One region of the Colwellia sp. MB3u-55 genome, then DNA from elsewhere that is predicted to be linked to it. Evidence: predicted binding sites of a transcription regulator. Region 1 holds the regulator's gene; each other region holds the start of a gene.
The links. Region 1 encodes sigma-54, which starts transcription at its own class of promoters, with help from an activator protein. Its sites were predicted from a motif close to GTTGGCACGNNNNTNGNNT; they were not measured.
Positions count from the first base shown of each region.

Region 1 (11,113 bases):
CATGAATATGTAAATTCACCGGTCTTGCGCCAATAGCACAACCGCCAGGCAAAGAAACTTCTGCATGACCAAAGCGCGCCAATAACGGACCTAAAACTAATATAGACGCGCGCATAGTTTTAACTAACTCGTAAGATGCACGACAATGAGCTATGGTACTTGCATCAATAACTAATTCATTATCACCAGACCAATGAGCTTTAGCACCTAATTGACTTAGCAATTTAATCGTCGTTTCAATATCATTTAACTTAGGAACGTTACTAAATGTAATCGGTGTCTTAGAGAGAAGTGCTGACATTAATATCGGTAAAGCGGCGTTCTTTGCGCCCGAGATGGTTACTTCACCCTTTAGGGCCGTACCACCTGTTATTTTAAATGCATCCAATAGAATATTCTTATTTGGTTATGAAAATTTAAAGCGGAAGATTAAACATTTTTTCACGTTGCCACACTGACGTTGTGAAAGTTTTAATCGATACCGCATGAATTGCACCCGCTTTAATAGTCTCTGCTAAAGGTGCATATATTGCTTGTTGCTTCTTTACACGGCTTAATTCACCAAGAAAGTCTGCAACCGCAATCACTTTGCATTGTGATCCATCAAATGCAACATGTAACTCATCAAGTTCTAGGGCATCATTAAGTAATTTTTCTATATCTGAAACTTCCACATTTATCTCCGGTTACTGATTAAGGGTACTATCAGTTTTTGGTAAGAACATATCAACACAACTTAACTGAGCTAATTTAATTAAATCTTTTGGTAAATTATCAAAAGTTAATTGGCAGTCAGTCTTATTACTTAATTCTAGCATGGCAAGTAACCAAGCTAAACAAGCCGTGTCGACTTTTGAAACATTCGACAAATCAAAGATTAATACCCCTGATTTAATCAAAGCTTTTGATTTTTTTTCAAATGAATTATCAATAGTTAATAAGGTTAATTCACCACTAAAAACAACTCTGGAATCTTTTTCAATAAAACTAATTTTCTTCACTTCAATTCCTAATCATCACAGAAATAGCCTATTAACGCTACTTAAAAACGATTTTTTGATCGCTTTTTTCTTTTAACATTTCAGTAACGTATGGCAAACCTTTTTGACGTATTAAGCCGCTAAGTTCTACTTCTTTACTATCAAGTAAACTAACACCTTCGGCGACCATATCGTAAGCTTTCCATTCATTGGTTGTAGTATTTCTTCTGACACGAAATGAAATATCAATAGGGGGTCTACCTGGGTCTAAAACCGAGGTTCTAACAGCAACAACCTTAGCGTCATCAAAGTCTCTTTCTGGTTCAAATTCAACTTCTTGTTGCTTATACAAAGTAAAGACTTGTGCATATGAGGTAACTAAATACTCTCTAAAAACATCAACAAAATCAGCTCTGCTTTGCGAAGTTGTTTGTTCAAAGTTTTTAAAACCGATAACTTTCAATGCTGCATATCGGTAATTAATGTAAGGCATCAACTCTTCACGAACGATATCTTTCAATATTTCAGGGTTCTTACGAATCTCTGGTTGTTCGTCAGAAAAACGTTTAAACGTTACTTTCGCTACCGTTTCGATCATCGCGTACGGATTTTTACTATCAACCGCTTTTGCTGTTGCACTAATACTCACCATTAATGCTAAAGCGATTATTACTGTAAATAATTTTTTCATTATATTTCTACTCTCCATTGGTAAACCAGCTAGTCACTTCCTTGACTAAATAAAAATTGTCCTATTAATTCTTCTAGTACTAATGCTGGTTTAGTATCTTCAATGAAGTCACCTGGAACTAGCGTGCCTACCGATTCATCAACAAAACCAGGTCGTAAGCCAACATATTGCTCACCCAGCAAACCTGCGGTTAAAATAGAGACCGACGTTGCTTCTGAAAAATTAATATACTGTGTATAAATATCTAAAGTGACTACCGGCGTATAATCTTTTGCGTCGATGGTAATATGACTAACACGACCGACAACAACACCACCCACTTTTATCGCTGAACGAACTTTTAGACCGCCAATGTTATCAAACTTAGCATAAAGTTGATATGTCTCACTATTACCGGAAATACCGCTATCAGCAACTTTCAGCGCAAGCATAAGCAACGCAGCAATACCTATTGCTGCAAATAAACCTACCATTAACTCAATTTTTTTCGACACCATGTCTTCCACCAAACCTAAAATAAAAATTATTATAAATAATTAACTAACAGCAAACATTAACTCGCAAACATTAATGCTGTTAATACAAAATCTAACCCTAAAACCAATAATGATGATTGTACAACTGTTGAAGTTGTCGCTCGACTAATACCTTCTGATGTTGGTACACAATCGTAACCTTTATAAACAGCTATCCAAGTGACAACAAAAGCAAAAACAACCGATTTTATCACCCCATTAAGAATATCTTTTTGAAAATCAACTTGAGCCTGCATCACTGACCAGAATGTGCCACTGTCTACGCCTAACCATTCAACACCAACAAGATGACCACCTAATATTCCTACGGCAGAAAAAATAGCGGCTAGCAAAGGTAAACTAATAAACCCTGCCCAGAATCTTGGCGCAATCACACGACGTAACGGATCAATTGCCATCATCTCTAAACTTGATAATTGTTCTGTTGCTTTCATTAAACCAATTTCGGCGGTTAATGCAGAACCTGCACGTCCTGCAAATAATAATGCCGCAACCACAGGGCCTAATTCACGGAGTAAAGAGAGTGCGACCATAGGTCCTAAGCTGCCTTCAGCACCATAGCCCACTAAAATAGTATAGCCCTGTAGCGAGATAACCATGCCAATAAATAAACCGGATACCACCACTATCATCAGTGAAAGTACGCCAACAGAATATAACTGCTGCACCAATAGAGGGAAGCCTTTACGTACATTCGGCACATGAAGCAATGCAGAAAGTAATAAAACTATTGCTCGCCCTAATCCCGTAATCGTGGCAATAATGTTATGCCCTAAACTTTGTAAACTATTCATTATTTAGGCTCCTTACCCATTAATTCATATTGATAAGGGGCGCTAGGAAAATGAAATGGTACGGGACCATCAGCCTCACCTTGAATAAATTGTTGCACCAGTGGTGATGTTTGCTTACTTATCTCTGACGGTGTGCCATGACCAATAATTTTCTTTTCAGCAATAATATAAATGTAATCGGCAATACTCATTACTTCTGTAACGTCATGTGAGACCACAACTGAGGTTAAACCTAATGCTTCATTTAAATCTTTTATTAAACGAACAATAACACCCATTGAAATAGGGTCTTGTCCCGCAAAAGGCTCATCATACAAAATAAGTTCAGGGTCTAAGGCGATAGCGCGGGCAAGGGCAACTCTTCGTGCCATGCCACCAGAAAGTTCGCCAGGTGCTAAATTTCGTGCACCGCGTAAACCAACGACCTCAAGTTTCATTAATACCATTTTTTCAATTAACGATTCTGACAAGGTACTGTGTTCGCGCATCGGAAAAGCAATATTGTCGTAAACACTCATATCGGTAAATAACGCGCCACTTTGAAACAACATGCTCATACGTTTACGCGCTTCATAAAGTGCACTGCGTGATAATGTTGGAATATTTTGTCCATCAAAAAGTATTTTACCTGAATTGGGTCTGAGTTGACCGCCAATTAAACGTAATAAGGTGGTTTTACCAATACCACTTGGCCCCATTATCGCGGTAACTTTTCCTTTAGGGATCGACAGACTAATATCATCATAGATCACTCGTTCATCACGTTTAAACGTAAGGTTCTGGATATCGACCAAGTTTTCAGGCATAAGATTTATATAACGTCACTGGTTGTTATTATTAAAGTCAGGTGAATTTTACCTGAGCAATCAAAAAACGTCATTAAAATTGCGTTAAAAATGTAAATAAAAATCGTAAGAAAGCGTGTAAAAACGTAATAAAGTGTAAGATTTTACTCTCAGAAGATATATTTTTGCTTTAACGAAATTTTTACTTTGGCTATTTTTTAACAATGGCATGTAAAAAAACCGCCTTTTGGGCACTTTTTTACCAAGATCTGATTATTTCTCTTTGTTTTTGCTTCGCAACCAGCGACAATTTACGCTCTTAATATAGGAGCCCTTAATGTTATTACAGATTCTAATTTTACTTGTTTCACTTGTTACTCTGGTATGGAGTGCTGATAAATTTGTTTTTGGTGCCTCATCATTAGCAAGAAATTTTGGTATCTCACCGATGATTATTGGTTTAACTATTGTTGCCATGGGTTCATCTGCTCCAGAAATGATGATTGCAGCGACAGCATCTTTAGACGGTAACAATAATACAGCTATCGGTAACGCAATCGGTTCAAACATTACTAACATTGCTTTGGTACTCGGTATAACAGCATTATTTCAACCTTTAAACGTTTCCTCATCAACGGTAAGACGAGAAATTCCATTAATTTTAATTGTTACCGCCCTAGCCTATTGGATGCTTTCTGACGATTACTTTGGCTTTAACGAAGGCTTATCACTGATGATCGGCTTTTTTGTTTATATATTTGCGTTACTTTTTATCACCATAAGAGCCTCTAAAACTCGGCCAATTGATGATCCATTGATCATTGAAGCAGAACAAGAAGTGCCAGACGCGGTTAGCAAACCTAAATCTTTACTTTGGCTAGTCGTTGGTATTATTTTCTTACCTATGAGTGCTAGCTACCTGGTCGATTCATCCGTTTTTATTGCTAAAGCATTTGGCATCAGTGACTTAGTGATTGGTTTGACCGTTATTGCCGTTGGCACAAGCTTGCCAGAACTTGCGGCAAGTATTATGAGTATTATCAAGAAAGAAGATGATTTAGCGCTAGGGAGTATTATTGGCTCTAATATCTTTAATATTTTAGCCGTACTCTCGCTCGCTGGCTTAATTGCACCGGGCGAAGTAGATTCAGATGCCGCAGCACGTGACGCTCCTTACATGCTTGGCGTTACCGTATTATTATTTATACTGTGTTTTACTCGTCGTGCCGGAAAGTTTTGCATTGGCCGCTTAAAAGGTTTGTTATTAATAGGCGCTTTTATCGCTTATCAAGCGCTACTTTTTAGTCAAATAAAGCAATAACAAACACTATAATAGCAATTTACAAAATAAAAACGGGCTAATAATGAACGATTTTAAACAGCTAGCGTTAGACGTTATTCACATAGAACAACAGGCTATTGCAGAGTTAGCCCAGTACATTGATGAGAACTTTGAATATGCCTGTCAGTTAATGTTTAACTGTAAAGGTAGGGTTATTATTGCTGGCATGGGCAAGTCAGGCCATATCGGTGGCAAGATTGCTGCAACGCTGGCGAGCACCGGTACACCTTCTTTTTTTGTTCACCCTGGTGAAGCAAGTCACGGTGATTTAGGTATGATTACCGGTGATGACGTCGTGTTAACTATTTCGCACTCGGGCGAAACCAGTGAAGTGTTAGCAATAGTGCCAGTCATAAAACGTATTGGCGCTAAACTTATTGCGATGACGGGGAATCCAGCCTCAACCTTAGCAAAACTAGGCGATACCCATGTCTGTGTTGCTGTTTCACAAGAGGCTTGTCCACTAGGATTAGCGCCAACATCAAGTACCACAGCAACCCTAGTAATGGGTGATGCACTCGCTGTTGCCTTATTAAATGCTCGCGGCTTTACCGCTGACGACTTCGCACTCTCTCATCCCGGTGGTAGTTTAGGAAAACGCCTATTACTACGTCTTAGCGATATAATGCATAGTGGTGAGCGCTTACCAACTGTAAATGCTAATGCTAAAATTAAGGATGCGTTGGTTGAAGTATCGTTAAAAGGTTTGGGGATGACGGCGGTAGTCGACGAGAGTGGTCAATTACAAGGCTTATTCACTGACGGAGATTTACGTCGTATTCTTGATGAACGTATTGATATACATCTCGATACTATTGCATCAGTGATGACAAAAAATCCCACTGTGGCTCATCAAGATATGCTAGCCGCCGAAGGCTTAAAGATCATGGAAGACAAAAAAATTAATGGTTTAATTATTGTTAATGACAATAATATACCTATTGGCGCAATGAATATGCACGACTTACTAAAATCAGGTCTTATCTAATATGCAAACACTCTATGGCGAAATTACTGACACAGCATTCAATACCATGAAAACAATAAAGCTACTGATATGTGATATTGATGGCGTTTTTTCTGATGGCCGTATTTATTTGGGTAACGATGGTGAAGAATTAAAAGCTTTTCACACTAAAGATGGCTACGGCATAAAAGCATTAGGCGCCAGCGGTGTCGATGTAGCGGTGATCACCGGGAGAACATCAAATATTGTCGCAACACGTATGTCAGCCTTAAATGTTAAATATATAGTGCAAGGTGAAGAAAATAAATTACCCGCCTTGAAAACGATGGCTAAGCAATTAAAGTTATCCCTCGAGGAAATTGCTTATATTGGTGATGATATGCCTGATTATGAGTGTATCAAAGCCGTAGGCTTGGGTATTGCTGTTCAAGATGCCCACCCAAGTATTTTATCTATCGCAAATTACACCACTTTTAACCATGGCGGTTTTGGTGCTGTTCGAGAAATATGCGATTTAATCATGCTTAGCCAAAACACCTTAGCAAATGCTTCGGGTGCGAGTATATGAATCGACTTTATAGTTTAACTTTGTTGTTTTTTCTAATTGCGGGAGGCGTTTACGGTATAATTGAATGGAGAAATTCCTCAGCACCACAATTACAAGCGATTGATAAGACGCTGACCCCTGATTTTATTGCCGAAAATTTACACAGTAATGTTTATAAACATCAAGGAAGTTTAGCTTATGTTGTTGATGCCCATCGTATGGAACATTACCCTGAGTTAAGTATTACCAACTTTGAGTTTCCTCAATACACACTTCATCCAAAAAATGATGCGCCCGCATGGAAAATATCTGCCAATGAAGGCATATTATACAATAACAACCGGGTGAAATTAGAAAAGCATGTCCGCCTGTTAGCAACAGATCCCGATAGCTTATTACAAGAAGTTCAAGGAAAATACTTTGAACTTGATCTAAAAACTAACATCATAAGTTCAGAACAAGAAATTAAAATTATCGGTAAAGGATTTACCATCGATGGTAAAGGTTTAATTGTCGACTTAAACACCAACCAAATGACACTAACTAAACATGTGAAATCAATTTATGAAATTGTTAAAAAATAGCCTACTGTGCTTATTGTTATCAACTCCGCTATTTTCGTCAGCTTTCGCTGAAAAATTTGATATAAAACAAAAGATTGAAATTAACGCTTCAAGACAAGCCGTTGATCTTAAAAATAAAATATTCAGCTATATTGATAACGTGGTGATCACTCAAGGTTCATTAGTTATACGTGCTGATTTAGTACAAGTGCTGACTCAATCAGGCAGTGAAGAAAAAACCTACATCGCTAAAGGGAAGCCAGCAACCTTTAAACAAACCTTAGCCGATGGCACTCCACTTAGCTTACAAGCCGACGAAATAAGATATGAGCCTGCAAATAATTTAGTGATCATTTCAGGAAATGCGCTATTACAGCAAGAAGGCAGTGAAGTTAGTGGCAGTAGAATTACTTACAATATTGCCACTCAGTATGTTAATGCTGAAAGTAAATCTAACGAACGCACTAAAACGATTTTTCAGCCAAAAGAAAAAATTAAAGCGACAACCACAGACGCGAAAACTCAGGAAAAAATTAATTTATGAGCACTAGCACCCTAATGGCAAAAGGCCTTGCCAAAGCCTATAAAGGCAGAAAAGTGGTTAAAAATGTCAGTATGCAAGTTTCAGCAGGACAAATAGTCGGTTTACTGGGCCCAAATGGTGCCGGAAAAACAACTTCTTTTTATATGATCGTTGGTTTGGTTGAAAGTGATAGTGGCGATATTATTTTAAATGACGAAAACCTGACGTTAGCGCCTATGCATGAGCGTGCTAGAAAAGGCATCGGATATTTACCACAAGAAGCCTCTATTTTTCGAAAACTCAGTGTTTACGATAATATTATGGCTATTTTACAAACACGAAAAGAATTATCAGATGCTGAACGTGAAGAAAAATTAGAACATCTTGTTGAAGAATTCAACATAGGTCATATCAAAGATAATTTAGGCATGAGCTTATCGGGTGGTGAACGCCGCCGAGTAGAAATTGCCCGCGCTTTAGCTGCTGAACCAAAATTTATTTTATTAGATGAACCTTTTGCTGGTGTTGACCCAATTTCAGTAGGTGATATTAAAAAAATTATTCTACACTTAAAAGAACGTGGCATTGGTGTGTTGGTCACTGATCACAATGTACGTGAAACTCTCGATGTATGTGAACATGCGTATATTGTTAGTCATGGTGAACTTATTGCAGAAGGTACTGCAGATCAAATTCTTGCAAATCAACATGTAAGAGATGTATACCTTGGTGAACAATTCACGCTATAGTAGTCAGTAAGTGAATAATATCTTCGTATGAAAAAAACGAAAATATCCCATTAAAAATAATAGGAAGTTAATGACCTAAATGCGCCCTACTCTACAACTCCGCATAGGACAACAATTAACCATGACGCCACAATTGCAGCAAGCAATCAAATTGCTGCAACTGTCTACGTTAGAGCTTCAACAAGAAATTCAAGAAGCCTTAGAAAGCAATCCATTATTAGAAATGGATGAGTCTTCAAATAATCCCGAAGATAAAAGTACTGACAACCTTGAAGAAGCTCACACTGCCGGTACTGGTGATGTTAAAGAAGCCCCAGCTTCTGATGGTAGCGAAGACGCTACGCCTACCATTGATGAAATCACCACTACTGAAGCCATGGACAAAAACGATATCCCTGAAGAATTAAACATGGATACCACTTGGGATGATAACTACACAGCTGGTGCAGCAAGTTCAAGTTCAGGCCCCTCTTCAGAAGATTATACTTACCAAGGCGAGACCCAAGACTCTATTCAAGATCATTTGCGCTGGCAAATGGAATTAAGCCCTTTTACCGAAACAGACCGCACTATAGCGACAGCAATTATTGATGCGGTTGATGACGCCGGTTACTTAACGGTATCTAGTGAAGACATTTTAGAGAGTGTTGCCATTGAAGGAGTAGAGCTTGATGAAATAGAGGTGGTACTAAAACGTATTAACCTCTTTGATCCTGTCGGCGTCGCTGCTCGTTCAATTTCAGAATGTTTAATCATTCAACTTAATCAATTTGACCCAGCTACACCTTGGCTAGCAGAAAGTAAGTTAGTTTTGCGTGACCATATTAATCTGCTGGGTAGCCGAGACTATCGTACATTAATGCGTAAAACTCGACTGAAAGAAGACCAACTGCGCGAAGTGGTACGTCTTATTCAATCACTTGACCCTAGACCCGGCGATAGTGTGATGAAGAGTGACGACCAGTACGTTATTCCTGATGTGTCTGTTGAAAAGAAAAATGGCCGTTGGGTGGTCGAATTAAACCCTGATACTGCGCCAAAACTTTCGGTGAATCAGCAATATGCTTCGATGTCACGTTCGATGAAGTCGACAGCGGACACACAATTTATTCGCTCAAATTTACAAGAAGCTAAATGGTTTATTAAAAGCTTAGAAAGCCGTAATGATACTTTATTAAAAGTGTCAAACTGTATTGTGCAACGTCAAATTGGCTTTTTTGAACATGGTAATGAAGCCATGCGTCCAATGGTTTTAAATGATATTGCCGAAGCTGTCGATATGCATGAATCAACCATTTCACGAGTGACAACACAAAAGTACATGCATACGCCACGTGGAATTTTCGAACTGAAGTTTTTCTTCTCAAGCCATGTTGGCACCGAAAGCGGTGGCGAATGCTCATCAACAGCTATTCGTGCACTAATCAAAAAATTTGTTGCTGCCGAAATCCCAGCAAAACCACTTAGTGATAGTAAAATGGCTGATTTATTAGCCGACCAAGGGATAAATGTAGCTCGACGTACCATAGCAAAATATCGAGAGTCACTTTCTATTCCACCTTCTAACCAACGAAAAAGTTTACTTTAACGAAAAGATGAGGAATTAAGCTTATGCAAATTAATCTTTCTGGCCACCATGTTGACATTACCGAAGCTTTACGAGAAAACGTCACGACTAAGATGACAAAATTAAGCCGACATTTTGATCATATCAATAATGTACATGTTGTTCTCACCGTTGAAAAATCAAATCAAATTGCTGAAGCGACTGTTCACGTTAGTGGCTCTGATTTACATGCAAAAGCTGAAAATGCTGACATGTATGCCTCTATTGATAGTCTTGTTGTTAAGCTTGACCGGCAAATATTAAAGTACAAAGGTAAAACGAATCAGCATTAATGCTGTTTATCGCCTGTTCACTCACCAAAGAATCTAAGTAGTATAATGAAGTTGCAAGATATCCTTACCCTTGATTGCACCCTGTGTGCAATTAAGGGTACAAGCAAAAAAAAACTCCTTGAAATAATTAGCACAACTGCGGCAAAAAAATTCGACAATATTGATACTCATCAATTATTCGAAAGCTTAATGGCGCGTGAAAAAGTTGGATCTACCGGTATAGGAAATGGCATTGCGATTCCTCATGGTCGATTAACTAACACGTCACAAGTTATTGCTGTATTGCTGACCAGTGAACAAGCCGTTGAATTTGATGCGATAGACAACCGTGCTGTCGATATTATTATTGCGTTATTTGTACCCGAAGAAAACTGCCAACAACATTTAGATACCTTACAAAGTATTGCGCAAATATTTAGTACTAAACAATTCGCAAAGCAAATAAGAAAATGCAAAGATTCGCAAGAGCTTTTTACTATAATAAAGCATGCTCAACGTTAATAAAATCTAATAATAACCCAGGAAAACTCAAATGAAACTCTTGATAGTCAGTGGTCGCTCAGGGTCAGGTAAAAGTGTCGCCTTACGTGTACTCGAAGATTTAGGCTACTACTGTGTCGATAATATTCCGGTAAATTTATTGCCTGCATTAGCACATACCGTTATTAATGATTACGACAAAGTAGCGGTTAGTTTAGATGTACGTAACTTACCCAATGACCCTAATGATGTTTCAG
Region 1 is NZ_JACGUS010000122.1:500,695-511,807, forward strand. Features, by position in the region: gene murA (UDP-N-acetylglucosamine 1-carboxyvinyltransferase) at 1-388, opposite strand, end outside; gene H4J66_RS18430 (BolA family protein) at 417-674, opposite strand; gene H4J66_RS18435 (lipid asymmetry maintenance protein MlaB) at 687-1,001, opposite strand; gene H4J66_RS18440 (ABC transporter substrate-binding protein) at 1,039-1,671, opposite strand; gene mlaD (outer membrane lipid asymmetry maintenance protein MlaD) at 1,701-2,168, opposite strand; gene mlaE (lipid asymmetry maintenance ABC transporter permease subunit MlaE) at 2,225-3,001, opposite strand; gene mlaF (phospholipid ABC transporter ATP-binding protein MlaF) at 3,001-3,807, opposite strand; gene H4J66_RS18460 (calcium/sodium antiporter) at 4,124-5,107, shown strand; gene H4J66_RS18465 (KpsF/GutQ family sugar-phosphate isomerase) at 5,151-6,116, shown strand; gene kdsC (3-deoxy-manno-octulosonate-8-phosphatase KdsC) at 6,118-6,663, shown strand; gene lptC (LPS export ABC transporter periplasmic protein LptC) at 6,660-7,226, shown strand; gene lptA (lipopolysaccharide transport periplasmic protein LptA) at 7,207-7,749, shown strand; gene lptB (LPS export ABC transporter ATP-binding protein) at 7,746-8,477, shown strand; gene H4J66_RS18490 (RNA polymerase factor sigma-54) at 8,557-10,065, shown strand; gene hpf (ribosome hibernation-promoting factor, HPF/YfiA family) at 10,089-10,376, shown strand; gene ptsN (PTS IIA-like nitrogen regulatory protein PtsN) at 10,422-10,877, shown strand; gene rapZ (RNase adapter RapZ) at 10,909-11,113, shown strand, end outside.

Region 2 (11,113 bases), 220 kb from region 1:
GCAGATGGAGTATCGAGCGCAAGTAAAGCCGCTGAAGCTTCACAACTTGCGGTCACTCAATTTATTCAAGAGTATCTTGCTACGCCCGAAACATGGTCTACACAGAAATCTGCCGCTAAAGTATTAAGCAGTTTAAATAACTGGTTGTATTCACAAAGCGGATTTGTTGATGCTCTAGTTAATCAAGACTCGCCTCAATGGCTAACGACTTTTTCAGCGCTTATTGCTAAATCAAACACCGGTTATATTTTTCATGTTGGCGATACCCGTATAACAAAATATCGCCAGCAACAATTAGAAATTATAACCCGTGATCATAATCGTAAACAAATAGGGCAACAGGATTTATTAACACGCGCATTAGGTGCTGATAGCCATTTAGAAGTTGATGTTTATCAAGTCGATTTACAGGCAGGAGATTTATTCATGCTAAGTTGTGATGGTATTCATGACTTTGTTAGTAAAGCTGCTTTTAAAACACTCTTTGATTCATTGCCGTTATCACCCAATAAGTCTGACTTAGAAGCTCTTTCTGAAAAAATTGTTGCCACCGCACTTGAGCGCGGTAGTCATGACAATGTAACCTGCTTACTGGTTTATATTGACGCGATACCGAATCGGAAACTGGCAGAAATTGAACGCGACCTGAGTTCAAAAGCGATCCCTCCGGCATTAAAAGTTGGTCAAAAGCTTGATAATTACCTCGTTAAAAAAATAATACACGCCAGTATTCGTTCACACTTGTATTTAGTCGTCGATGTTAAAACAGATAAGCCTTATGTGTTAAAAGCACCCTCTGCTAACTTTTCAGATGACGCCTTTTATTTACAAGGTTTTATGCGGGAAGCTTGGGTGGGAGAACGCATTAAACACGTTAATGTCATGCGTGTATTATCTGCTAAAAAAGACAGCCAGTTTTTATACCATGTATGTGAATACATTAAAGGTCAAACCCTGGGTGAATGGTTACATGACAACCCTAAACCTAGCATTGCGCAGGTCCGCGATATAATGAAACAAGTGATCGGCGCATTACGATCATTTCAACGTTTAGATTTAGTTCACCGCGACTTAAAGCCCGACAATATTATGATCGATGAATATGGTCAAATTAAATTGATTGATTACGGCACCGTATTTGTCGCTTCACTTGATGAAAACCAAGAAACAATAAAAGAACAAGTGCCACACGGTTCATTAAATTACATTGCGCCTGAAACCTTATTGCATATGCAAGCTGATTATCAAAGTGACCTATTCTCATTGGGGGTTATTTGTTATGAAATGTTATCTGGTGAACTTCCTTACAAACCAATGCAACGTGCTGAAGTCACCATTAAAAATTATAACGACATACAATATCGTAGCATTAAACAGTTTCGACCAGAGCTGCCCTTGTGGTTAGATTTAAGCCTTCAAAAAGCAACAGCTGCAGACCCAAGACAGCGCTATAGAGCCTTTTCAGAATTTTTTAGTGATTTAAATAAACCGAGTTCATCTGCCGTTGAAGAATACAAAAACCAACCCTTGTTAAAGCGTGATCCTATCTTTTTTTGGCAATTAGTATCAACCTTATTGTTTATTGCCTTGATGGTATCTTTAATTAATTAACCCGTTCCCCTTTGCACTTACCGCTGATGATTATGGTGCACACCTCTGGTGCGTTGATGCCTTCACTGCAGTGCAAAATCGCTGTTACAACTCACACCTAAATAACTATCTGACTGAATTTATTGAGAAAACTACTTGGTTCGTTTATTGCTAATAACAAATCATTATCTAATTCTGCTAATACAGCAGTAATTTAAAGAAGTAGGGTTCCAAAAATGAGTACACAACCTCAGAAGATCGTCGTCGTTGGTAATGGCATGGTTGGCCATCACTTTGTTGATGAAATGGCGAAACATGCCGGCTATGAAATTACCGTTCTATCAGCTGAAGACCGTTTAGCTTATGACCGCGTTCACTTATCAGAGTACTTTTCTGGAAAAACTGCTGATGATTTAGCCATGACTACGCCAGCATATTACAACGAAATAGGCGTTAATTTTTTTACCAACGCAAAAGTCACTGATATTGATAAAGCTGCAAAAACTGTTACGACTGAGTCGGGTGACATTTTCGCTTACGATAAATTAGTTATGGCGACAGGATCATACCCCTTTGTTCCCCCTATTCCAGGTAAAGAACGTGACCATTGTTTGGTTTATCGTACTATTCAAGATTTAGAAGACATTCAAGCGTCAGCTAAAGCGGGTAAAGTTGGTGTGGTTGTTGGTGGGGGGTTATTAGGTTTAGAAGCCGCTAACGCCCTTAAAGAACTAGGCCTGCAGACACACGTTGTAGAGTTTGCCCCACAATTGATGGGTGTGCAATTAGACAAAGACGGCGGCGCTTTATTGCGTTCAATGATCGAAGGCATTGGTGTTCAGGTACATACACAAAAAGCCACCAATGAAATTGTCGACGGTGAAGAATGTGTTCACCGAATGAATTTTGCCGATGGAACACATTTAGAAACTGACGTCATCTTATTCTCAGCCGGTATTCGCCCCTATGATAATTTAGCACGTGAATTTGATTTAGCGGTTGGCGAGCGAGGCGGCATTGTGGTTGATAACAACTGTAAAACCTCTAACGAAAATATTTACGCTATTGGTGAGTGTGCTTTGTGGAATAACTTTATTTTTGGCTTAGTGGCGCCAGGTTACACTATGGCTAAAGTGGCCGCAGATAACATTATTGGCGGTGAACAGCAGTTCACTGGTGCAGATATGAGCACTAAATTAAAATTAATGGGTATGGATGTGGGATCGATCGGCGATGCTCATGGCCGTACTCAAGGTTGTAAAAGCTACGTCTATTCAAACCAACCTGACCAAATTTATAAAAAAATAGTGGTCAGTGCCAATGGTAAAGAATTAATAGGTGCGGTTTTAGTGGGTGATACCAGTGAATACGATACCTTATTGCAATACGCCTTAAATGGTATTGAATTACCAGAAAATCCTGACGGTTTAATTTTACCCAGCTCAGGCGAAAAACCCACCTTAGGCGTAGATGCTTTACCTAATACCGCAACTATCTGTTCATGTTTGAATGTCACCAAAGGCGATATTATCGCTGCTATTAATTGTGGCGCCGTTGATGTCGGTGAAGTAAAGTCTTCAACGAAAGCAGGAACAGGCTGTGGTGGTTGTGCCGCCTTATTGAAAAAAGTAACAGATCACGAATTAGAAAAACGTGGGGTAGAAATTAGCACTGACCTTTGCGAACACTTTGCTTACAGCCGTGTTGAGTTATTTCACATTGTGCAAGCAGAACAAATTAAAACCTTTGACCTGTTATTAGAAAAACACGGTTCAGGTCTAGGCTGTGAAATTTGTAAGCCAGCAGCAGCGTCTGTTCTCGCTTCGGTGTGGAACGATTACATATTAAAACCCGACCATGTATCACTGCAAGACACCAACGATGTCTTTCTAGGTAATATGCAAAAAGATGGTACTTATTCTGTCGTTCCCCGTATGCCAGGCGGTGAAGTAACCCCAGATAAGTTAATTGTTATTGGTGAAGTCGCTAAAGAATATAACCTCTATACCAAAGTAACAGGCGGCCAACGTATCGACTTATTCGGCGCACGTGTTGACCAATTACCGGCGATATGGAAACGCTTAATTGATGCAGGTATGGAAACTGGTCATGCCTATGGTAAATCGTTACGTACGGTTAAATCTTGTGTTGGCAGCACTTGGTGTCGTTACGGCCAACAAGACAGCATGGCAATGGCCATTTTCTTAGAAGATCGCTACAAGGGCTTGCGTTCTCCTCATAAAATTAAGTTTGCGGTTTCGGGCTGTACACGCGAGTGTGCTGAAGCACAAAGTAAAGACATTGGTATTATTGCTACTGAAAACGGCTGGAACTTATACGTCAGTGGCAATGGCGGCATGAAGCCTCGCCATGGCGACTTATTCGCGACTGATTTAGATGATGAAACCTTAGTGAAATATATCGATCGTTACTTAATGTTTTATGTGCGCACAGCAGATCGTTTAACCCGTACTTCTGTCTGGTTAGAAAACCTAGAAGGCGGCTTAGCCTACATGCAGAAAATAGTTAAGGACGATCACTTAGGGATTAATGCTGAATTAGAAAAGCAAATGCAAAATGTCGTTGATACCTATCAATGTGAGTGGAAAACAACCATCGAAAGTGAAGAGCAATTAAAGCGTTTTCGTCAGTTTGTTAACTCTGACACTGTCGATGGCAACATCGAATTCGTTACTGAGCGTGATCAAATTAGACCCGCTCAAGGTGATGAGAAAAAATATGGCGTTCAAATTCAAGCCGTTGATTTAACACCTTCATAAATACGTTTACGAATAAGGAAAATAAAATGACAACAGAAAATAGCTGGCAAACCATTTGCTCAACCAGTGATTTAATTAAAAATTCAGGTGTTTGTGCATTATTAGCAAACAAAGAACAAGTGGCTTTATTCCAAGTAGGCAAGGACACCGTTTATGCTATTTCTAACTTTGATCCCTTTGGTCAAGCAAACGTTTTATACCGTGGTTTAATTGGTGAAACTAAAGGTAATATTTACGTTGCTTCACCCTTATTAAAACAGCGCTTTGTTTTAAATTCAGGAGCCTGTTTAGATGATGATACCTTAGCGATTAAAACCTATGAAACACGCGTTACTGATGGAAAGTTAGAAATATTTGGTTAAGGATTTTATCCTTTATTTTCATAAAAATCCTAGCAAAGTCAACAATGCTGGGATTTATATTTTTTTACCATTCATCATTAAATTTAAGCCTAATATGACTCACTTAGCATCGGCTACAAAAATGTCAGCATACGCGAAGATTAGTTATCCCAATCCTACATGCTAACGTGTTTAAAACAGTTAATACTGGAAGAGGTTATTTTGGTGCATCTCTGCATCAAAAACTAATAAAAACGAGTATAGAAAACAAAAGTAAAAACTTAACCAATTGATATTAAATAAATTAAACTTCTGGTGTGAATTATGCTTTAATATTCTAAATATACTTAATTCTTGATTTTAATTTGAATAAATTGAAAAATAAAACCTTGTCTTTGCCTAATAAAAATACCATACATCAGGATGTTCCTTCAGGATTAAAAGTATTGCTTGCCGAAATAAACCATGCAAAAGCAAAGGTATTAATGAGCGTACTGATAAATGAGCAATATGATATCTATCATGTTGCTCATTCTGGCGTACCTTTATTAAGAGATGTTAAACAGCTAAACCCAGACGTTATCATTATTGATATAGAATCTCCAAACAGAGATATGCTTGAAAACCTTAATAAAATTTCTCAATTCGCCCCTAAACCTATCGTAGTTTTTTCAGAACAACAATGTGCCAATACTACCATTAATCAGATGGTCAAATCAGGGGTTAGTGCTTATGTGGTAGGGGAAGTTAACCAAACAAGAGTGAAGTCAATTATTGATGTGGCTATTGCGAGATTTGAGCTTTTTCAAGGACTAAAACAAGAACTTGCTGACACTAAACAAAAATTGTCTAGTCAGAAAAGTATCGATAAAGCTAAACGTTGGTTAATGGAAACAAAACAACTGTCTGAAATAGATGCGTATCACTTCATTCGAAAAATAGCGATGGATAACAGCCAAAAAATGGATGATGTTGCCAAAAATATCCTTTCTGTTGCTAGCATTTTTTAGATATTTAAAGACGTGTTAAAAAATTGTAGAGAATATCAATTATGCTTAATATTGAAAAAAAAAATATAACCCTTGGCTTTATGCCATTAACAGATAGTGCCCCCTTAGTCATTGCTCATGAAATGGGATTTTACGAAAAATGGGGGCTTAACGTAAACCTAACCAAACAAAATTCTTGGGCCACATTAAGAGATAAATTGCATAGCGGAGTTATTGACGCCGCCCAAATGTTAGCCCCTATGCCCATTGCCTGTAACTTAGGTTTACACGGACAAAAGTCAACCGTGATTGCCCCAATGATATTGAGCCGTAACGGTAATGGCATCACGTTATCGACTAAACTCTACCAAAAAATATTATTACAACACAATACCAATGAGATCAGTATGCCATTTTCGGCCAATATATTGAGACATGAAATAGAGCAACGAAAAAAAGAAGGTAATAAATTAACCTTCGCTGTCGTTTTTCCTTATAGCTGTCATCATTATCAACTTATTGAATGGCTAAAGAATAGTGATATCGATCCATCAGACATTAATTTATTAATTGTACCTCCTTCAAACATGGTGCCTTCTATGCATTCAGGGGATCTTGATGGATTTTGTGTCGGTAGTCCTTGGAATGCTAAAGCGGTTCGAGAAGGTGTTGGCATCACAGGTGTTACTTCTTCTGACTTATGGGAAGATTCACCTGAGAAGGTGCTTGGATTAATGTCTGATTGGCAAGTTAAGCACCCAGAAACAACATTTGCCTTAATATCTGCTTTATATGAAGCATGCCAATGGCTTGAAAATATTCCCAATCGCTTTGAAGCAGCGAGGTTATTGAGTCGTGCAAAGTATTTAGACACACATATCGACGTAATTGCGCCTTCATTAATGGGAAGTTGCCTAACCCTTAACAATACATCACCACGTAAAGTAGAAAGTTATCAACAATTTTCGACATTAGGTGATCCCACATTCAATAGGCCAGCACATCATTACGTTGAAAACATTGCCAAATTAATGCAAGCGTGTGGGCACATAAACAGACAACAAATAACGGATCTAGACATTGCTTCGATCTACAGGGAAGATATTTATCAAGCTGCTATATACAAGAATAAGTAGAGCCTTTATTAAAATGGAGTATCTGCCTGCAGCTCTATAGACACCAAAATAGTGCAAATACTTATCACTGTTGGAGCAAAGTATTTAATCATAAACACATAAAACAAAGTAAACCACTGATTTTAAATACAATTAATAAATGGCACTAATTGTGCTTTATAGTTAATAGCGTTTTCATGTTCATTCAATCAACAGCGGTTGTTTTAACGATAAAGTGAAAATTGACTCAAAACTTATTTCGTTAAAACTAATCGCACTGCAACGACGTAGTCATTGTTAGTTTGGCATTGAAGCCCACAGTACTCGGATTGTATCCGAAGTACTGTGGGCTTTTTTATTTGGAGAAAGGTATGTTGAAAACAACTTTAAAAAATGAATATAAAAAATTATGCCGTACTGTAATTGCAGGACTATGTATTTCTGGCTCCCTACTGACTTCGTCTTTACAAGCAGCAGAGCTAGGCTACCCAGAAAAAGAAGAACTTAAATTTGGCTTTATTAAATTAACTGACATGGCCCCCATCGCGATTGCTTATGAAAAAGGCTTTTTTGAAGATGAAGGACTATACGTCACGATTGAATCACAAGCGAACTGGAAAGTATTGCTTGATGGCGTTATAGATGGTCGTTTAGATGGTGCTCACATGCTTGCTGGCCAACCCATTGCAGCAACGATTGGTTACGGGACTAAAGCTGAAATCATTACACCTTTTTCAATGGACTTAAATGGCAATGCGATTACTGTTTCTAATGAAATTTGGAAGCAAATGAAGGTCAATATTCCTAAGCAAGCCGATGGAAGACCTGTTCATCCGATTAAAGCGGATGCCTTAAAACCTGTTGTAGAAAAGTATCTTGATGAAGGTAAACCTTTCAACATGGGTATGGTGTTTCCAGTGTCGACACATAACTACGAGTTACGCTATTGGTTAGCGGCTGGTGATATTCATCCTGGATTTTACGCTCCTCATAAAGGTGATACATCAGGAAAGATTGACGCACAAGTGCTGTTGTCAGTAACCCCTCCTCCACAAATGCCAGCCACAATGGAAGCCGGCACTATTTATGGTTATTGTGTAGGTGAACCTTGGAACCAACAAGCCGTATTTAAAGGCATTGGTGTGCCGGTCGTTACCGATTATGAAATTTGGAAGAACAACCCAGAAAAAGTATTTGGTATTACTAAAGCCTTTGCTGAAACATACCCAAATACCACCATTCGTTTAACACGCGCACTAATTCGTGCCGCTAAATGGTTAGACGACAACAATAATGCTAATCGTCCAGAAGCAGTGAAAATTTTATCTCAGTCAAACTATGTTGGTGCTGATTACGACGTTATCGCAAACAGCATGACAGGGACTTTCGAGTACGAAAAAGGTGATGTCCGTTCAGTACCTGACTTCAACGTATTCTTTCGCTACAACGCCACTTACCCTTACTACTCTGATGCTATTTGGTATTTAACACAAATGCGTCGTTGGGGACAAATTAGCGATGACAAACCTGATAGTTGGTACAAAGATATTGCCGCACAAGTTTATCGTCCTGATATTTACATGGCTGCAGCGCAATCATTAGTTGATGACAAGTTATTGTCTAAAAGCGACTTTTCAGACTTAGTCGGTGAAGACGGTTTCCGTACTCCTCAAAAACACTTTATTGACAACATTGTTTATGACGGTACTCAACCAAACGCTTATATAAACAAGTTTAAAATTGGCCTAAAAGCTGGTGACAAACTTTAGAACCTTGTCGTATTTTAGCCAGTACTTTACTGAGTAGTTATGCGCCGTCAATTAACTGGCAGCGCATAAAGGAGAACAAAAATGACGGCTGTAATTAATAAAAAAACATTAGGTATTGTGCCAATGAGTAATAACAAAATAATCGGGTCCTTTATTTCAGAAAAGGCACAAGCGTTGATATTACCTATGGCCGGTATCTTCTGTTTTATGCTGCTATGGTCGTTTACGGCAAGTAGCATTGATACTTCGCTCGGAAAATTCCCTGGACCCAGTGCAGTGGCTACTCAAGTAGTTAATTTAATTGATGAGCATAATGCTGAACGCGACAAAGAAGATGCTTTTTATATTCGCCAGGACTTACGAAATAAAGTGCGTATGGCAAAAGATCCAAGCTATCAAGCTAAAATACGAGTTTATACTGGTAAAGAAACATTTTTAGACCAAATATTCACCAGTTTAGTGACGGTAATTAGTGGCTTTTTAGTGGCTGCTGTTGTTGCTATTCCCTTAGGTATTGCCATTGGTTTAAGTAAAAATTTAAATACGGCAATAAACCCTATTATACAAATTTTTAAACCCGTATCTCCTTTGGCTTGGCTACCGATAGTAACCATGGTAGTCAGTGCACTTTATGTATCCCCTGATCCTATGTTTGCTAAATCATTTATCACCTCTTTAGTCACAGTCACTTTATGTAGTCTTTGGCCTATGGTCATCAACACTTCTTTCGGTGTGGCCTCAATAAATCAAGACTGGGTAAATGTCAGTAAAGTATTAAGCCTGCCTAAACACGTGCATATTCAAAAAATTGTTTTACCTGCTTCCATTCCTGCCATTTTTACTGGCATGAGAATGTCATTAGGTATTGCTTGGATGGTACTTATTGCAGCTGAAATGCTGGCACAAAATCCAGGGTTAGGAAAATTCGTTTGGGATGAATTCCAAAACGGCAGCTCGCAATCTCTTAGTCGCATTATGACCGCAGTATTAACCATAGGTCTTATTGGCTATATGCTTGACAGAACCATGCTGCAACTGCAAAGAATGTTGTCTTGGGACAAATCAAGCTCACAACTTTAGCCAATATAGGATTAAGGAAATCACATGAGTATTATTTTAGACATCAGCAAAGTAGATATGGTATTTCCAACCCCTAAAGGCGACTTTACCGCGTTAAAGGGTGTTGATTTACAAATCAAAAAAGGTGAATTCATTTCACTTATAGGTCATTCAGGTTGTGGTAAATCAACCGTATTGAATATTGTTGCCTGTTTGCACAGAGCAACATTAGGTGGCGTATTATTAAATAACAAAGAAGTAACAGAACCCGGCCCTGAACGTGCTGTTGTTTTTCAAAACCATTCATTATTGCCTTGGTTAACCGCCTATCAAAATATTGAGTTAGCGGTAAAACAAGTTTTCAAAAATAAAATGTCTTCAAGCGAAATGAAAGAATGGATCGAACATAACTTACGTTTAGTTCATATGGATCATGCAAAAGACAAGCGTCCTGACGAAATTTCGGGCGGTATGAAGCAACGTATTGGTATTGCCAGAGCCTTAGCAATGAAACCAGAAGTACTTTTGATGGATGAACCTTTTGGTGCGCTCGACGCTTTAACGCGAGCTCATATGCAAGACTCATTAATGGAAATTCAGCAAAAGCTTAACAACACCGTCATCATGATCACCCATGACGTAGATGAAGCTGTTTTATTATCAGATCGCATTGTCATGATGACCAACGGGCCAGCCGCGACAATAGGCGAAATATTAGACGTCAACTTACCTCATCCAAGAAACCGTTTAGCGCTAGCAGAAGATGTTGAATATAACCGGTTGCGCTCAGCTGTTTTAACTTTTTTGTATGAAAAACAAAGAAAAGTTGAAGTTATTCCTACAGCTAAAACAACTGAAAAAGCTGAAGTAAAACAAAAGACGTCCAGTGTTGCTTAATACATTTCGCTAAATTGAAAAATTATAAAAATAATTTAAAAAACTTTAAGGGATAAACCATGAAAAACGTTGATAAATTCTCAAAAATTACGGCAGTGATTTTGTTAGCAAGTGCCAGTGCTTCAGCAACAGCAAATAGCGAGACTAAAGCTAAGGCCAGTATAGATTTAAACTTGCGATATGAAACAGTTGATCAAGACAATACCAAAAAAGATGCCTCAGCGTTAACGCTAAGAACTCGTCTAAATTACACCAGTGCTAGCTACAATAATTTAACCGCAGTTGTTGAATTTGAAGACTCACGCCAATTGGCGGGTATTAACAAGTATAACGATGCCGTGGGTAATAATACTGAATATTCTGTTATTGCCGATCCAGAAACGACTGAATTAGACCAAGCTTATGTGCAATACAAAAAAGATGGGATCACCGCTAAAGTCGGTCGCCAAGTACTGACCTTAGATAATCATCGTTATGTTGGGCATGTAGGATGGCGTCAAGATAGACAGACATTTGATGCCGCGACCATAACTTATGACGCATTAGACAATGTAAAAATGAGCTATAGCTACA
Region 2 is NZ_JACGUS010000122.1:279,805-290,917, forward strand. Features, by position in the region: gene H4J66_RS17450 (bifunctional protein-serine/threonine kinase/phosphatase) at 1-1,611, shown strand, start outside; gene nirB (nitrite reductase large subunit NirB) at 1,827-4,370, shown strand; gene nirD (nitrite reductase small subunit NirD) at 4,397-4,732, shown strand; gene H4J66_RS17465 (ANTAR domain-containing response regulator) at 5,077-5,721, shown strand; gene H4J66_RS17470 (CmpA/NrtA family ABC transporter substrate-binding protein) at 5,763-6,836, shown strand; gene H4J66_RS17475 (CmpA/NrtA family ABC transporter substrate-binding protein) at 7,187-8,584, shown strand; gene H4J66_RS17480 (ABC transporter permease) at 8,708-9,664, shown strand; gene H4J66_RS17485 (ABC transporter ATP-binding protein) at 9,689-10,540, shown strand; gene H4J66_RS17490 (alginate export family protein) at 10,600-11,113, shown strand, end outside.
Region 2: H4J66_RS17475 (CmpA/NrtA family ABC transporter substrate-binding protein) is a predicted target of sigma-54. The motif match lies at 6,975-6,993, and genes of this name have one in related genera.

Region 3 (11,113 bases), on a different contig from region 1:
TATATTTGGTCAGTAATTTAGGTTGGCAACATACTAATGTTGGGATATTTATGGCGTTATGGATTATCGCATATGGTATTGTTCAAGGCTCAACACCTAAATTTTTTATTAAAAACAACCAACATAATATCAACGGTCATCTGTTATTTACTTGGGGTATGATTTTATCCAGTGTCACCTTGTTGTTAGCACTGTTGATGTTTTATGCGACCAAGCTCAACATCAGTACTGAAATCATCATTATCGCTGGTTTATTTATTTTTGGGGCTGTTTTTGCTATTAATTCGGCGCTGCATAGCTATGTGATCGTTGCCATGGCGAAAGAAGATGGCGTTTCTATGGACGTTGGCTTTTATTATATGGCTAATGCCCTGGGAAGGTTATTAGGTACCGTGATGTCAGGTGTTATTTATCAATTTACTAACTTAATTACCTGTTTAATTATTTCCGCTTTGTTTGCAGGGCTTTCAGCTTTATTGATCAAACGTATTACTGTGTCAAACGAGTAAGGCGAAAAATAGTGGCAATGTTAACGTTAACAGCCTGCTGTTAACGTTAACTATCGATATAACGATGAAGCTAGTAACGGACCGCTAAATCATTTGATTGGATGTTACCCAGTAATTGCCCATCAGTAGTCATTGCCTGTGCACTTTGCTGAGACACCTGCGTTATTTTTACTGTGTAAGGGCTAACGTTAAAACCGGCATAGGTTTTTCCTGCGTCAGTAATGATATTATTTAAATGTAATAGAGAAAACTCATCACCAACTTTTACGCCATGCTTTTTGCCTAAATTAATCGTTAACGAATTACCGGCTATTTGTACTATCTTGCCTCGAGTAGGTTGACACATCATATTTTCGTCGATATCAATGATCATATCGCCTAACACTTTTTCAATAGCCATTCCGTATTGGCTTTGCCAGAATACTTCGCTATGAACATCAACTTGCTGACGTTTGCCAAATTCCCATGGGGCAGAGCTACGGTACTGCTTAGTGAAGACAGATTCACCATTACTACCGTTGTAAATATATAGGCTGACACTAAACTGACGGTTAAAAACATCTTCTTGCCAAAACTGCCAACCATTGGTTGAGCCCTGTGCAAAGCTAATGTCATTAATTTCAGAATACATGACATACTGAGTATCGCTGATATTAGCTAACGACATGGTAAGACTTTTTATTGCTTCAACTTGCAAACTGTTATTTAATCTTGAGAACTGAGACTTTTCTTTTAACAACAATCTGGTGTCTAGATAAATACCTTGGTTGTTAATTTTATAAGCAAGCTTAGCCATCAATTTATTATCAAGCGCATAAACTTTACCGATACTTGCTTGCTCTCTATGCATTAAGTTACTACGGGTAATTAATAAAGACTTTCGATAATCAGAAGAGAAGCACTGTTTACTTTGTGGGAAGATGTCAGCACGAATGGTTACGGTGACCAAATTGCCCTCATAATTTTCATCAACCAGCTCAAAAGAATTAACAGTACCGCTGGCGCGAATATTAATTTCATTTTGTGTCAATAATCCGTTAACCGTTTTTTGCACACTCGATACTGAAGCACCGGCAACCAGTAAGGCTTTTTTTAATGCGTTCTCTATGGCTAATGTTTTTGCTCGTTCGGCATTGCCCTGCATTATTACTGACTTTCCCTGAGCTTCATACCACTGGGCATCAGCAGAAAGAGTGATAAAAAATAAAAGTAGAGCTGATATAAATAAACGCATATGAAGTCCGTCAGTAAAAAGGGTTTAATATCTCCTGTCGAATATGCAGTTTCTATGCCCACTTATTTTTATGCTCTGGTAACTTTATAGATTGGCGCGATTTGTGCTTTATTTATTTTAGAAACTATTTGATGTCGTTTATCGATATTACTGCAAAACTGATTATTCGCTTTCAGAGCGATTAAGGGGAGCTCAATGAAAAAGTGGCTTATTCCATTATTTATTCCAACGTTGATGTCGTGTTCATCAATGAATATGATGAGTGATGAAGATAATTTTTATAAATCAAAGCAAGAAGTGCGAGGTGAAATTGACAGTTTCAATCTCCCTAGGCATGCGATAGCAGATGTGGTTAAAGGGCTTACTTATCAGATGCTTGAAAGTAGCTCTTTTGTAAATCCTAAAACACCTATCGCGGTAGCTTCTTTTGTCGAATTAGAAAACCTTGAGTCAACTAATTGGCTGGGTAATCAAATATCAGAGAACTTTGTTCATGAATTACAGCGCCATGGTTTAGTTGTTATTGATTTTAAAACGACGGGACATATTCGTGTTACTGCTCAAGGCGATTATGTTTTTAGTCGCGACTGGAAAGAGCTACCAGAGCGGCAGATTATTGACTATGTTGTAACCGGTACCATGATGGAACAAGAAAATGGTGTGATGATTAATGCTCGGATGATTGGAATGCAATCACGTGTTGTTGTTGCCACGGCACAATCTTTTATTCCAAGCTGGGTAATAGGTGAACAGATTAATCAAGATGAAAGTGTTCGGATAAAAGATGGATTAATTATTCGAAACAGCGTTATGTTAGCAGATGACGAACGTTCAATTAAAATTGTTAATTAGTTTTTTACATTGATGTAGGACTAACTTTTGGTATTTATGATGAAAAAAATTATTCTTAATATATTAACCGCTGGTAGTTTGGCTTTGTTACTCGTCAGTTGTTCTAGTGTTTATGACAAACACGTACAATGGCAAAGTGTTAAACCTGAAACCTTCCCAGTGTTACATGCTATTGGTCAAGCGCCGATAAGTTTGCAAAACTCCCAACATGAAACTCAGCGCATGTTGATGGCGATTAATGCCTCAAAGCTTGCCGCTTATGCCGAACTTGCAGAACAAGTTTATGGGCAAAAAATAAATGGTGAAATGACCATGTCACAACTGATAATGGGTAAAAATGAAGTGTCGGCGTCAGTTCAAGGTGTTATCCGCGCAGCTAAAGTGATTAAAAGCTATCCTGTTGGCGACAGCTATACCACAGAGTTAAGTTTAGACTTTGAAGATGTTTATAATATTTATTTAGCTTCTTCACCAAAACGTGAAATTAAAGCGGTTACTTATTATTAAGTGTTAACAGCACACCCTTAAAAATTATACTGCAGACTTGCATAAAAATAAGCGCCGTTAAAACCGAAAGGAGCTGAACGGCGTGAATATTTAAATACACCCGGGCTATCAACAATGATATTACCTTGTTGATCTTCAATCGTGCCTCCTCGAGAGTTTCCTATACGATTTTTGTCAGGCATAACATCAAATAAATTATGACTACCCACAGTGACCGCAAGATTTTTTGTCATTTGATGGCTAACGCTAATATCAGTTAATAGCTCTTCGCCATAAGTTTGTTTACCACCATCGGTTATCGTATATTTACCATAGTGATTGAATAATATATTGATGGTCCAATGCTGGTTTTTATAGAGGGTGTTTAGACTTATTTTATTGCGTGGTTGCCACTCTTCAATGATAGAAATATCTTGTTGTGAAAAAATTTCTTCAACGCTAATGGTATGCAGAGTGCTGTGATCAGGTGTAAATAACTTGGTTACCTCAGTATTGGTAAAGTTTGCCGCCAAGGTGAAGTTAATATCTCCAGCAAAAGCTTGAGTCTGCCAAGTAGCAACAATATCTGTCCCTTGAGTTGTGGTATCAGCGCCATTTAAGAAAAACTGTCCTTTGGTAGCAGACTCCTCAGTAAAAGCTTGATCGAGTAGAGGTGATATTCCCATGCCCAATTTACTACTAATGACAATACGGTTATCAATATCAATCTGATAAAAATCAACACTTATATCTATATTATCAGTAGGGCTGTAGATAAAGCCAACACTGAGGTTATCAGATTCTTCTTCTTTTAAAGAAGGCACCCCGAGTCGAGTGGTCAAAGTACTGTCATTTCTGAAGGTTTCCACTTCTTCACTCAACAGAGAGCCACTTTCGTCAACAATAAACTGTGTACTGATATTATTGAAATACATTTGCTGCATAGAAGGTGCACGAAAACCTGTGCTATAGGCACCACGTAAAATAAGTTGTTGGTGTGCTTGCCAATGCACCGCAACTTTTGTGTTGGTACTGTTACCAAATATATCATAATCATCATAGCGAATGGCCGCACTGAGCTCGATAGAGTTATTGATTTGGGTCACAGACTCCGCAAAAATTGAAACAACATCTCGGCTCTCGTTAACCGCAAGTTCAGGTGCGACTCCTGGAAAACCTTGAATACCACCGGCGGCATCTTGGTCAAACAATGCTTGATTATTGTCAGTATCATAATCCTGAAAGCTGTAGGGGTTACCTGGTATTATTTTGTATATTTCTTGGCGAAATTCTGTGCCTAACGCGAGTGAATAATTTTCATAGTCTTGGCTGAAGAGTAAATTCACTGTCTCAAGTGACAAAGATAGCCCGTAAGCAAAAGCAGACTTTGGTAATTGAGCACGTAATTCATCTGCTGTTAAGTCACTGGTTTGTGATAGATAGTTAGCGTAAGAAGCATTAAGTGAATCTTTAGTCGTATAGTCTATTTGGTTCTTGCCATAGGTATATGAAATATCAATGGCGCTGTCATTATCGAAAGCCGCTTTATAGCCAAAATTGTATGACATATCTTTTATATCTGAATCTATTTTGGGTAAATAACCTTGAGGAATAACGGCTTGCCCATCGCTTAATAATGGGTTTTCATTACTATTCGCGCTGTGACGAAAAAAAGCGGCAGATTGATTTTCTCGATGTGAATAGGTTAAAAAGCCATAAAGTTGCCCGTGATTCAGTTCAAATGTACTGTTTGCGGCAAAAGAAAGTTGTTGATACGAAGGGTCGCCAATACGAAATGTTGCTCGGTTAGCTGTTAACTCTCTTGGATCATCGGTTTGCCAATGACCATTGTCCAATTGAGTGCACTGGCCAAATTGGCAGGCACCATGTAAACCTGAGCGGTTGGTACTTTGATGGTCGACTAAACTTAATGTGGCATTGATAAAACCATCATCACCCAACGGCAAACCTTGTGTATAAGATAGCTGATAATCTTGACCATCGCCTTGCTCATAAGCACCAGCTGATGTTAATAAGGTTGTTTGTTCACTACTATCGTTTAACACAATATTAATAACACCCGCTATAGCATCCGAACCATATTGTGCGGCTGCACCATCACGTAAAATTTCAATACGTTTAATCGCTCCTACTGGAATGGCATTCATATCTGTTCCGGCTGTACCTCGCCCAACAGAGCTATTAATATGAATTAAACTCGCTTGATGACGACGCTTGCCATTTAATAAAATCAGTGTCTGATCTGGCCCTAAACCACGCAACGTTGCTGGCTGTAATACGTCACTGCCATCACTTATTGCTGAACGAGAAAAATTAAAAGAAGGTACTAGTGCCTGCAATATTTGACCAAGGTTAGTCTGGCCACTATTACGCAGAGTGTCAGCAGATATAATATCAACAGGAACAGGTAACTCTTTTACGGTTCTGCCATTAATATGACTACCTACAATAACTATTTTTTCAATGGATTTGGCTTTTTCTGTGGTATTAATTTTTTGTTTAGACTTGCTCTGTGCGGTAACGTTATTTTTCTGCTTTATCGACCATTGGCCTTTATTATTTACTTCTGCATGAAGACCCGTATTTTTAAGGAGTTTCCTCAAAGCCAAAGAAACTGAGTAATAACCCTCTATGGCATTACTGTTAAAACGTCGGGTTAAATCATAAGAAAATATAATGGTCTGATCGGCTTGCTGGGCAAGTTTAATTAATGCTTGATCAACGGATTGAGCGGCGACAGAAAAGTGCGTTATATTAGGTGCAATAGCTTGTACTTTAGCTTGAGTAGTTAAACTAAAAGATAATGGAAGAATAATAAAGAATGAACAAAAAAAATGTATCACTTTTTTTATTAAAACGGCACTAAGTGGCTGCTTTTTTCTTTCTTTAAATAAATAGTTTAGCAAGGTGTCAACTAGTGCTTTAATTGTGTTCGTTGAATACAGAAAGCTCACCTTCTATTTATAATTTTCATTCACTGTATTTATCTATAGCCTACTTGAGGCGTTGACCATTAAATTATGGCGTCAGTGGCTTTGGTGATAACTACAGTATTGTGACTTGTCTTGGTATATATTAGGTCGAAATTATAGCTAATTGAATCTAATAAAGTACCAACATCGTCTGACTTAAAATAACCGGACACTTTCATTTGGGCAAGCGCTTTATCTTTGATGGTAAATTTAACATCGGTATAGCGACTAATTTCATCAAGTGCAGTGGCCAGTGATTCACCATCAAAAATAAGTATGCCTTTTTTCCAGGAAAGTTCATGAGATAATGTGAGTGATGAAATTTTATTTGTCGGTGATTGAATTTTGTTGATTATAGTCGATTTTTCACCTGCAACTATAATGCTATTCTTTTGCGGAAATTGAACCGTGCTGGCTATTTTTTCAGTTAATGCCGGTAATGTTTCATTCGAATCAGCGATTAATACTCGCCCTTCGGTAACAATTAACTCTAACTGATTATTATCGCTTTTTTGTACATTAAAAATGGTGCCTAAAGCGGTAAATGATTGTTGCCCAGAAGTGACACTAAAGGGGCGTGATTTATCTTTTGCGACTTCAAAAGAGGCTTCGCCTTTGATCAAATTTAATTGACGATGTCCTTCACTGAAGCTAATAGTGAGTAAACTATCAGTGTTTAACTCGACATTTGAACCATCGGGTAAGGTCACTTTTTTATGCTCGCCTATTTTTGTTGAAAATTGATCGTAAATAACTTCAGATGACGTTGATTGAAAAAACGAAAATATCGGTTTATTTAAAAAAAACTCACTGGTGATGATACCAAAGAAAATAACACTGGCAGCCATTGATAATTGCATGAATAATTTTTTAGAGTGAGGAGAGTGTTTTTTTTCTAAAGGAAATAAACCATTAAACTCGGCAAGTAACTTAGAAATTTTGGTCGAAGGTGAGTACTTATGAAGGGCTAAGTGATGATTGTTTTCTTGATTAACCCAAGCAACAAAAGCTTGTCGCTCTTGTTGCGATAATCCTTGTTCAATGCGAGATAGCCAATACTTGGCCTGCACTTCTATTTCATTATTATATTGTATTTTAGCCATAATAAATATTTTGTCTTCATTCAATTCACGCAAACATCGATATATTTATTCGACCATGCCGTGCATCCTAGCGTAATAGCAAACGGTTTTTATTATCAATTAAAACTTACTTTACCTGACAAATCAATATGATAATCAGGGCTTTCAAAACTAGAAAACCCTCCTATAATTCTACTCTACCTTTATTTCTTTTTGTTTGCACGTTTTGCTTGTTTTTTCGCCTTAGCTTTTTTCTGTGATTTACTAATTTTGATTTTAGGTTTTTTCAAGGCAACTTTAGACTCTTTATATTGTGGTTTTAAGCCTTCAATATTTCGACGTGATAAACGCTCGTCCATGTAACGTTCAATCTTGGCAATGACTGGCATATCGTGTGCTTCAACTAAAGAGATAGCTGTACCTTTATTACCCGCTCTGCCTGTACGACCAATACGGTGTAAATAAATATCTGCTTTGCGTGGCATATCAAAGTTAATAACATGAGTAATGTCATCAATATCTAAACCACGAGCAGCAACATCAGTAGCAACCAACACTTTTACCATGCCTGAGCGTAATCGGTTAATGGCATGATTACGTTTGTCTTGTGGCATTTTACCTTCAAGCCAAGCACAAGGGATTTCTTCAGCGTAGAGTTTTCCTGACAAATGCTGGACCGTTTCACGTTTATTGGCAAAAACAACCGTGCGTTCAAAGCCTTCTTGTTTTAACAAGTTGATTAATAATTTAAATTTATGTTCTTTGTCATCTGCTAAGTGAAGCCATTGGTGAATTTTGGCTTTTTCTTTTCGTGATGGGTGAGACTCTAAAAATACTGGCTCGTTAAGTACTTCTTTTGAAAAACGTAAAACACCTGCACCTTCGAGGGTTGCTGAAAAAAGCATGGTTTGTTTACGCCAGCGAGCTTCACCAACAATACGGTTAATCGCATCAGAGAAACCCATATCAAGCATACGGTCAGCTTCATCAAGTACAAGAATTTCAATGTCGCGGGCTTCAAATTGTTCTGATTCAAGATATTCAAGTAGACGACCTGGCGTAGCAACTAGAATATCGGTGTTCTTAGTTAAGACATCTTTATGGCTGTCATAACTAACACCGCCAGTGATCAGGCCAGTTTTAATATCAGTTAATTCAGTTAATTGTGTACATTGCTCACTGGTTTGAATAGCAAGCTCGCGCGTTGGCGATAAAATAAGTACCCGAGGAAAACCTGGGCTTTTACGCGGATAATCTAGCAAATGTTGAGCGATAGGTAATATAAAAGCAGCTGTTTTACCTGTGCCCGTTGGCGCTGAAGCTAAAACATCTTTACCTGTCATGGCGACAGGTAAAACCAACTCTTGAATAGATGTTGGTTTTTTATAACCAGCATTTGTAATGCCGCCTAGTAGGGCTGAATCTAGGTCAAATTGCTCAAACATAAAGTATAATTTCGGTCAGGATAATATTGCCATGAATTATAAAGCGAAACAGGCTATTTAGCTAAAGCTAAAGCTATTTATTTTTAGTTTTTATTCACTTTCAATAATCTCAGCTATTTCTCTTTGAATTTGTTGGCACCACAGCGCAATACGTTCATCACTTTGTTCGTATTGATTGTCTTCATCTAATGCCAAACCGACAAATTGACTATTATCTTCGGTGAGCGCTTTAGAGGCTTCAAACTCATAACCTAGGTTGGGCCAAAAACCAATCACAAAACCATCTTGTGCGATGACTTGTTCATGCAACATGCCCAGCGCATCTTGAAACCACTCGGTATAACCAATTTGGTCACCCATGCCATAAAGCGCGATAATTTTTCCTGATAAATCTAAAGTCGCGATATCATCCCAATGGCCTTCCCAATCTTCTTGAATTTGACCATAATCCCAAGTAGAAATACCCATAATAACCAGGTCGAAATCGTCAACCTTACTTAGCGGTGTCTCTTTGATATTAAATAATTCAACGTCGAACTCTGTCTTGAACTTTGCTTTATCAGCAAAATATTGTTGAATTTTCTCCGCCGCCATTTCAGTATAACAAGTGGTAGAACCGTAAAATAAACCAATTTTCATGAGGTAGCCTTTAGCATCTTTTTTGAGCTTAGAAGTAAGATATTGACCGATTAACATTAGGGTCACTATTTTTGCGAGAGTTTAACAGATAGTTTATATCAAGGCAGTAAAATATATATATCGTTATAAAGTGACTGTTTACACTTATTAATCGAGTGATATGACTAGGTTTATTGCATTTTATTTCAATTCCCTGTAATTTTAGCGACCAAGAAACGGTCATGTTATATAGCTCAATTAATCTTGTGTAATCACTGAGATTACCGATTGTTAGTTCTACTTTTAGGAAGTCATTAATGTTTAAGAAAATTTCCCTTGCCCTTACGGCGGTTTGTATTGGTGTTGCTGGTTTAGTGTTTGCTGTAGAGCAGCCGACTGTTGTTGCAAATAGCGTCTCAGCCACCACGTCTACCATCAATAATTCTACCGAATTCGATGCGGTTCAATTAAAAGCAAAGCTTAGTTTAATGTTAGGCTTAGAAATTGATGCCGTTAAACCATCAGCTATGCCTGGTTTAGTTGAACTTATCACTAACCAAGGTTTGTTCTATGCGAGTGCCGATGGTAAATTTTTCATTCAAGGTAAACTCTATGGTTTAGGCGGCAAGGTTGTCAATTATTCAGAAGCAAGTTTAGCGCAAGTTCGACTTGACGGTATGGACAAATTTGCTGATGCGATGATTGTCTATCCAGCAAAAAATGAAAAGCATGTTGTTACCGTATTCACCGACATCACTTGTGGCTACTGCCGCAAGATGCATGAACAAATGGATGAATATAATGATAAAGGTATCACAGTACGTTATTTAGCTTACCCTCGTTCAGGTGTGAAAGACCGTTCTGGTCAATATTCTCAAGGCTTTAAAGATTTACGTTCTATTTGGTGTCACGAAAATCCAGCAGATGCGTTAACAAAAGCTAAAATGGGTTCAAGTGTTGCTCAACGTATATGTGATAAGCCCATTGAAGGTGAGTTTGATTTTGGTCGTCAAGTTGGGGTTAGTGGCACACCGGCTGTTATTTTAGAAAACGGTATGATGTTACCTGGCTATCAAGAACCCGATGCGCTTGTTGCTATAATTGAACAGATGAAAATGGCAGGATAAATTATAATCGTTTGTTAATGATCTAACCTAAATGGCAGGCCCAATAGCCTGCCATTTTGCTCTCTTAACCTCATTGAATTAATCATCAGAAACTCTCCTTATGCAAAAGCAAATAGTACGCCGTGTCAAAGTCGAAGATAACCATCTTCCCAATCATCTTCATCCACTTATTAAGCAAATATATGCCAGCCGCGGTATTGATAAGGCAATTGAACTCGAACTTAATGTCAGCCAACTCTGTGCCATTGAAAGTTTAAAAGGTATTAATCAAGGCTGTGAGGTTTTATATGAAGGCTTAGTCGCGAATAAAAACATTGCCATTATTGGGGATTTTGATGCCGATGGTGCGACCAGCACCGCATTAATGATGGAAGCTTTACGTTTGTTTGGCTGTGATAATTATCAATTCCTAGTACCTAACCGATTTATATATGGTTATGGTTTAACACCAGAAATTGTCGAAATAGCTGCTAAGCAAGGCGCAGAGCTATTAATAACCGTTGATAATGGTATTAGTTGTGTTGCCGGCGTCGCTAAAGCCAAGTCATTAGGATTAGGTGTTATTGTTACTGACCATCACTTACCGGGCATGACACTACCTGATGCCGACGCTATTATTAATCCCAACCAAGTTGGCTGTGACTTCGCCAGTAAAGCGCTGGCGGGTGTTGGTGTTGCTTTTTATTTTATGATGGCAATGCGTAAATATTTACGTGAGAAAAACTGGTTCGTTGACAAAAATATAGCAGAGCCTAATATTGCTCAAC
Region 3 is NZ_JACGUS010000119.1:37,276-48,388, reverse strand. Features, by position in the region: gene arsJ (organoarsenical effux MFS transporter ArsJ) at 1-509, shown strand, start outside; gene H4J66_RS14920 (flagella assembly protein FlgT) at 580-1,743, opposite strand; gene H4J66_RS14915 (FlgO family outer membrane protein) at 1,939-2,595, shown strand; gene H4J66_RS14910 (LPP20 family lipoprotein) at 2,632-3,102, shown strand; gene H4J66_RS14905 (TonB-dependent receptor) at 3,120-6,008, opposite strand; gene H4J66_RS14900 (FecR family protein) at 6,116-7,177, opposite strand; gene srmB (ATP-dependent RNA helicase SrmB) at 7,360-8,601, opposite strand; gene fldB (flavodoxin FldB) at 8,692-9,240, opposite strand; gene dsbC (bifunctional protein-disulfide isomerase/oxidoreductase DsbC) at 9,537-10,346, shown strand; gene recJ (single-stranded-DNA-specific exonuclease RecJ) at 10,447-11,113, shown strand, end outside.
Region 3: H4J66_RS14915 (FlgO family outer membrane protein) is a predicted target of sigma-54. The motif match lies at 1,834-1,852, and genes of this name have one in related genera.